2 regions of the Caproiciproducens puteiluti genome follow, and region 1 is predicted to be linked to the other one. Evidence: riboswitches for the same ligand, from Rfam matches in the RefSeq annotation. Region 1 holds a riboswitch; the other holds the start of a gene.
What was found. Region 1 has a riboswitch for nickel and cobalt ahead of ACRQU7_RS02025 (cation-translocating P-type ATPase). Riboswitches for the same ligand answer to the same signal wherever they lie in the genome.
Positions count from the first base shown of each region.

Region 2: it holds a riboswitch for nickel and cobalt, as region 1 does, so the genes downstream of both, ACRQU7_RS10780 (cation-translocating P-type ATPase) here and ACRQU7_RS02025 (cation-translocating P-type ATPase) in region 1, are expected to answer to the same signal.

Region 1 is NZ_CP194790.1:408,034-411,454, forward strand. It holds gene ACRQU7_RS02025 (cation-translocating P-type ATPase) at 1-2,238, opposite strand, end outside; NiCo riboswitch at 2,352-2,456, opposite strand; gene ACRQU7_RS02030 (methionyl aminopeptidase) at 2,731-3,421, opposite strand, start outside.
Region 2 is NZ_CP194790.1:2,210,437-2,213,857, reverse strand. It holds gene ACRQU7_RS10795 (zinc ribbon domain-containing protein) at 1-383, shown strand, start outside; gene ACRQU7_RS10790 (phosphatase PAP2 family protein) at 391-1,017, shown strand; gene ACRQU7_RS10785 (DedA family protein) at 1,031-1,642, shown strand; NiCo riboswitch at 1,766-1,856, shown strand; gene ACRQU7_RS10780 (cation-translocating P-type ATPase) at 1,963-3,421, shown strand, end outside.

The DNA.
Region 1 (3,421 bases):
CCCCATTGCCCGGGCAACTGGTGCATTATCAACATTTCCATCGAGGATTACGTAATACGTTCCAAAGGAGGCCGCAAAAATGATAAGTCCCTGCAAAATGCTTTTGGCTAGAGTTTTTGCGGTCAACAGTTTTTCCTTTGGATCTCGAGGGCTTCGCTCCATAATGTCTGCTTCGGCAGGCTGACGCTCTAGTACAATCGAGCAGGTAGGGTCAATGAGTAGCTCGAGCAGAACAACGTGGAGAGGAAGTAAAAGCAGTGCTGAGGGGGCAATGCCAAGGATTGGTGCAAGTAAGGAGGCAAAGGCAATGGGAATATGAATGGTGAACACATAGCCCACAGCCTTGCGAATGTTATCATAAATACGGCGACCGTCTTTTACCGTTTCTACAATAGTAGTAAAATTGTCGTCCATTAGAATGAGATCTGCTGCTTCACGGGAAACTTCACTGCCGCGTTTACCCATTGCAATGCCAATATCGGCATATTTGAGAGCGGGTGCATCATTCACGCCATCACCGGTCATCGCGACAATTTCACCGTTATCTTTGAATGCTTTTACAATACGCATTTTATGTTCAGGAATGACACGAGAAAAAATGCTGACATCCTTCACTTTTTCACGCAGTTCTTCATCGGTCATTTCGCTTAGCATATCGCCTGTAATGATATGGTCGCTGTTTTGCATACCGATTTTCTTTGCGATAGACGCGGCGGTGATGCCATTATCACCTGTAATCATAACAACACGAATACCCGCTTTATTGCAAACGGCGATGTCTGCTTTTACACCTTCACGGGGTGGGTCGGCAAGCCCGATCAGTCCGCAAAGCGTTAAATGGCAGTCTGTGATCTGTGCAGGAATTTCTGCTTCACTTTGTAGCTTTGCAGTGGCAACTGCAATTACACGCAAACCTTGTTTGGACATTTCGGTGATCTTCTGTTCTGCTGTTTGTTTTTCTAAATCTGTAAGCTTACAAATAGTTAAGATACGCTCAGGGGACCCTTTTGCGGCAACGGTAATTCCGTCATCTCTGCGCCAAATATGCCCCATCATCTTCAACTCATTTGTAAAGGCATATTCGCTGATTAGTTCTCCAGCAAAAAGATCTTCCTTTAAAATTCCAAGGGTTTCGCAATGCTTGAGCATTGCCTTTTCCATTGGGTCATAGGCATCGGTCTCGCAGCCCATACCCATTACTTCACAAAGTGCTATGGTGTTGCCATCAGTAGCCCACGTATCCTGCACGGTCATCTGATTCATCGTGATGGTACCTGTTTTATCTACGCATAGCACAGATACGGCGCCAAGCGTTTCCACTGAAGGCAACTTGCGCACCAGTGACTGCTTTTTGGCAAGTCGCCAAGCTCCCATTGATAAAAATACCGTGAGGATGACAGGAAACTCTTCTGGAATCATTGCCATGGCAAGGGTGATGCCCGACAAAATGCTTTCAATCAGCCTGTCGCCAAAGCTGTGGTCAGGAATATTTAGCCATGTGAATATTCCTACAAGGGCAAACAAGACTGCAGCAATTCCTGCGCATAGTTTAACAAGACTTCCGGTTTGCTTTTGTAGGGGTGTGGGTTCCTCTGGTGCAGATGCAACATTAGCACCGATTTTTCCATATTCGGTGCTGCCACCAATTTTATCTACCAGTACCGTTGCTGTGCCCTGTGTAACCAGCGTGCCAGCATAACAATAATCACGCCGCCAATAGTCGCTTGTTGAATCTGCACTCTCAGTGTTGATTTTCCACACACCTTCCGCTTCGCCGGTCAACGAAGATTCATCGACACACAGGTCGTTACATTTTATTATAATGCCGTCTGCCGGGATTTTAACCCCCTCATAAATCATCATTAAGTCGCTGGGCACAAGGTCAGCACTTGCAATGGTCTGCTCCTTGCCATCACGAATAACAGTGACATGCGGGGCAGATAAATCTTTCAGGGCATTTAGGGCTTTATCGGTTTTCCATTCTTGAATTACATCAATGCTAATGATGCCCACCACAAAAATGAGCATAATCGCACCATCCCTGGATTCTCCCAGAATAAAATAAATGGTCGCAGCAACAATGAGCAGTAAGAACATTGGTTCGCAGATAATATGCAGGATTTTTTTGAAAAAGCTTTCTTTTTTCCGTGCGGTCAATTCATTCTTACCATATTGCTCCTGCAATCGTTTTGCTTCGGTGGCGGTTAAGCCAGCCATGTTTTGCTTTTTGTCTGTCATAAAAGTTACCTCCGTTTTAGCCTTTCGGCAGTCGTTTGATAGCTCTATGGCACTCCATTTCGGGGTCATGTGTTCCATCAGGGTATAAAAAATAGCACACCTATGGAACATACTACTGTCCCACAGATGTGCTCAAATTGCAATCTGTTGCCGCTCATTGGGCGGCCCGGCCCCATGACCTTTACAAAAAGGTTCATCGCCTGCTCAGTTTGTACTGTTGATCTCGCATTCATGCTGAATGTAATGCAGTGCAAAGAGATTCTATATATTATATGCAAGATTGCAATCATTGTCAACCAGAATATTATAGAAGATGTAAGGAGAATTAAAATGAAAACAAAAATCCGTTCACCGTCTTTATGCAAGGATTGTCTGGACTATTCTTGGCATGTAGTAATAATGAGTAGGTCCAGTTCTGCAAGGAGCTGGGTCTGCTCATTTAGGTTCTCATTATGCTCATAATAAGAAATTCTGGTTATTCCTAACTGTTCATTAATATGCCAACACCTCATAACCAGTTTCGGTTACTAACACCTGTTTTTCCCATTGCGCAGAAGGCTTCCCATCAGCAGTGCGAATAGTCCAATTATCGCATTTATCTGTTACTATATTGGATTTTCCCATATTTATCATAGGCTCTACAGTAAAAACAAGTCCTGGGACTAAGAGCATTCCTGTTCCTTGCTTTGTCACATAACCGACCCAAGGATCTTCATGAAATTGTAGACCAATACCGTGGCCTCCGATTTCTCGAACGACAGAATATCCATTTTCCCTTGCATGGTCTTGAACAGCTTGCCCAACATCACCAAGAAATCCCCACGGTTTTACCTGTTCAATGCCCAGCTCCACACACTCTTTCGCAACATCAACCAGTTTTTGTTTCTCAGCGGAAACAGCACCAATGCAAAACATGCGTGAAGAATCTGAAAAAAATCCGTTATAAATTGTAGACACATCAATATTTACAATATCGCCGTTTCGCAGGAATATACGATCAGAGGGGATACCATGACATACAACATCATTAATTGAGATACACACGCTCTTAGGGTATCCGTCAAAATTGAGTGTTGCTGGAACGCCTCCCAGTTCCTTGGTTTTTTCGAAGATAAGCCGGTCAAGCTCTTCCGTGGTGATTCCATCAACCGCATAATTTGCAATGAAATCCAGTAAAGCGATG
Region 2 (3,421 bases), 1.8 Mb from region 1:
ATTTTATCAGCAGCGCTCAGCCGGTCCCGCGCGGCGAATTCTATCTGAAGGCCGCAGCCGCCCTCGCCGTCCTTTCCTTCATGGTTTACTGGGTCCTTCTGGCCCTCTGGGTTTACGCGCAGGCCCTCAAGGCCCGGATGGACGCGGCGGTATGGGGGATCGCCACGCTTTTTACCAATCTGGCCGGATGGCTCGTTTTTCTTTTGTACCGGCAAAGCCGCCAGACCTGTTACCGGTGCGGAGCCGTGCAAAACAAAGACAACGCCTACTGTACCTGCTGCGGGGCGAAACTCGGAAAAATATGTCCTCGGTGCCATATGCCGGGGAGCGAAGACGACCGGTACTGCAAACACTGCGGCAGCGCACTGGATGGAGGAGAGTAGGGACGGGATGAATAAACGCATCATATGGCTTGTGGTGATGCCGGTCATTTTATTTGCGATGCTCGCTGTATGTATCTATGCCGGAATCACTATTCGCTTTGAAGGATGGTTTTATGGGGAAGCAGTGGAAAATATGTCCCCCGTTTTGACTGCAATGATGAAGGTGATCACCCATCTCGGCGATCCAATTACTGTAATTGTGTTCTGCCTGTCACTGTTTCTCGCACCAAAAACGAGGAGAACCATCGCACTGCCTACTTCGGCGGTAGTGATAATGTCCGGTGTGTTCAACGTCCTCCTGAAGCAGATTTTCGCGAGGGGACGCCCGAATGTCCTCCGGCTGATCAGCGAAACGGGCTACAGCTTTCCCAGCGGCCATGCGATGATCAACGCGTCGCTCTATGTCATGCTGATCTTGATGATCATCCGGTATCTTGGAAGTTTTTCCCGAAAACTATTTCTTTCTTCCCTGTGCATCGCCTTGGCGGGCCTGATCGGATTCAGCCGAGTCTATCTGGGCGTCCACTATGCGAGCGACGTTCTGGGCGGCTGGCTGTTCGGGGCCGCCATATCCCTGCTGGTTTACTCGCTTTGGAACGGCAGACAAGCAAAGATTAAAAACTCGGATTTTTGAAAGGAAGTTCAAAATGCAGGAATGGGTCATCCATATTATGAACCAGTACGGATACGTGGGGATAGCACTGCTGATCGCAATCGAGAACCTGTTTCCTCCCATTCCGTCCGAGCTGATCCTGACTTTCGGCGGCTTCATGACCACTTACACCAGCATGAACATCTGGATCGTCACCTTGTCCGCCACCATCGGGTCGGTGGCCGGGGCAATCGTCCTTTACGGCGTCGGACGGCTGCTTCCGGCCGAGAAAATGGACAGGTTCATCGGGAAATGGGGACATGTCCTCGGGCTGAAAAAAGGGGATGTGGAACGGGCGGATAACTGGTTTAATCGGCGCGGTGCCTCCACCGTCTTTTTTTGCCGGTTTATTCCATTAGTCCGAAGCCTCATCTCCATCCCTGCGGGGATGGCGCGGATGCGCAGAGGCAGGTTCCTTTTGTACACTATCCTCGGCTCCGCAATTTGGAATGTGGTTCTGGTGCTGCTGGGCGCTTTTGCCGGAGCCGGCTGGGAACGCGTCAGCCAATCCATGAATCTCTATACCTACATTGCTCTCGCCGTGATGGCGGTCGGAGGGGTCGGTTTTGTTGTTTGGATTTCTAAAAAAAGGAAAAATCAAAAATAGGTTTTCTCTCAGGATCCGCCATAAAATTCATGATAGGAATCTTATATTTTTGTTTTTAATCACTTGACGTGAGTAAATGAATATGATAGAATATCTTTCATCTCTTTGCGCTGCATTTGATCTACAGTACAAACTGAGCAGGCGATAAACCCGATATTGGGTTTATGGGGCTGGGCCTCGCGGCAACAGGTTGATCAGAACCTGTGGGACAGTATGTTGTCTCACAGGTATTTTTGTACCCTTTTGAGGCTGCAGCTGTATCTTTGCAATGCCATAGAGCTGTCGCATAAATGCTGAGAAGCATGATGGAGGTAACTTTTATGACAGAACGAAAGAAAACCATAAATCCAACCGGCCTGACAACGGCGGAAGCCGTGCAACGTCAAAAGCGATTCGGCAGGAACGAATTGATTCCGAAAAAGAAAAAGAATGTTCTTCAAGAGATTTTGAAAGCCTTGTCGGAACCTATGTTTTTGCTGCTCATCGTGACGGCGGTCATCTATTTTTTGCTGGGTGAGCCGCGCGACGGAGTTGTTATGCTGATCTTTGTATCGGGTATGATCAGTATCGATGTGATTCAGAGCTGGAAAACCGACAAGACTCTGAACGCCTTAAAGGATCTCGCGGCGCCGCGCATTACGGTGCTGCGGGACGGAGCGGAGCGGCGGATCGACAGCGCCGATCTTGTCCCGGAGGATATCATGCTAATTGCCGAAGGCGACAAGATCCCGGCGGACGGGGAGATCCTTCAGGCGAACGATTTGTGCGTCGACGAGTCGTCCATGACGGGCGAAGCGGAAGGCGTTTGGAAGGTCGCGCTCGGGACCGCCGATGCAGACGGCGGGCACTGGCGGCGCGACCACTGCTACGCGGGGACTCTTGTGACGCAGGGAAGCGCGCTGGTCCGCGTGGATCAAATCGGCAAAGCCACCGAGTTCGGGAAAATCGGTACAAATGTCGTCGGCGCACCGGAAGCCCCGTCGCCGCTTCAGAGGCAGACCCGCGGGCTCGTGAAGCTTTGCGCGGTTATTGCGGCGGTCCTGTTTGTATTGGTAGGCTGTTTCACCTGGCTGAATATCCCGGACCACCAATTTACCGACAGGCTGATCGAAAGCATCCTTTCCGGCGTCACGCTCGCCATGGCCATGATCCCGGAAGAGTTCCCGGTTATTTTAACAGTCTTCCTTTCCATGGGCGCATGGCGGCTTGCAAAAAGGCATTCGCTTATGCGCAGGCTGGCTTCCGTGGAAACGCTCGGCGCCGTGTCGGTTCTTTGCGTTGATAAGACCGGCACCATTACGATGAATCAGATGACCGTATGCGATACGTGGACAGAGGAAAACAAAGAGCGGGACCTCTGCGCGGTCATGGGGATGGCCTGCGAACCGGACGCATATGACCCTATGGAAAAGGCCATGATTTCGTATTGTGAAGGCAGGGGCCTGTCCAGGGATTTCCTGTTCGGCGGCAAGCTGATTCGGGAATATTCCTTCACTCATGAGGCAAAAATGATGGGCCATGTCTGGCGGCGCGGCAATGAAATCCTGATCGCCGCGAAAGGCTCGCCGGAAAAGGTCCTCGCTTTATGTAATCTCAATTCGGACGAACGGGACAAAGCGCAGGAAAAAGCCGCCGATATGGCGGCACGCGGGCTCCGCGTGATCGCGGTTGGCAGAATGGACGTTGGAACGGCGGGCGAAGTTCCCGCTTCTTTGGCCCAGTGCCGCCTTCAGTTCTGCGGATTGGTTGGCCTTGCGGATCCTCCGAGGGAATCCGTAA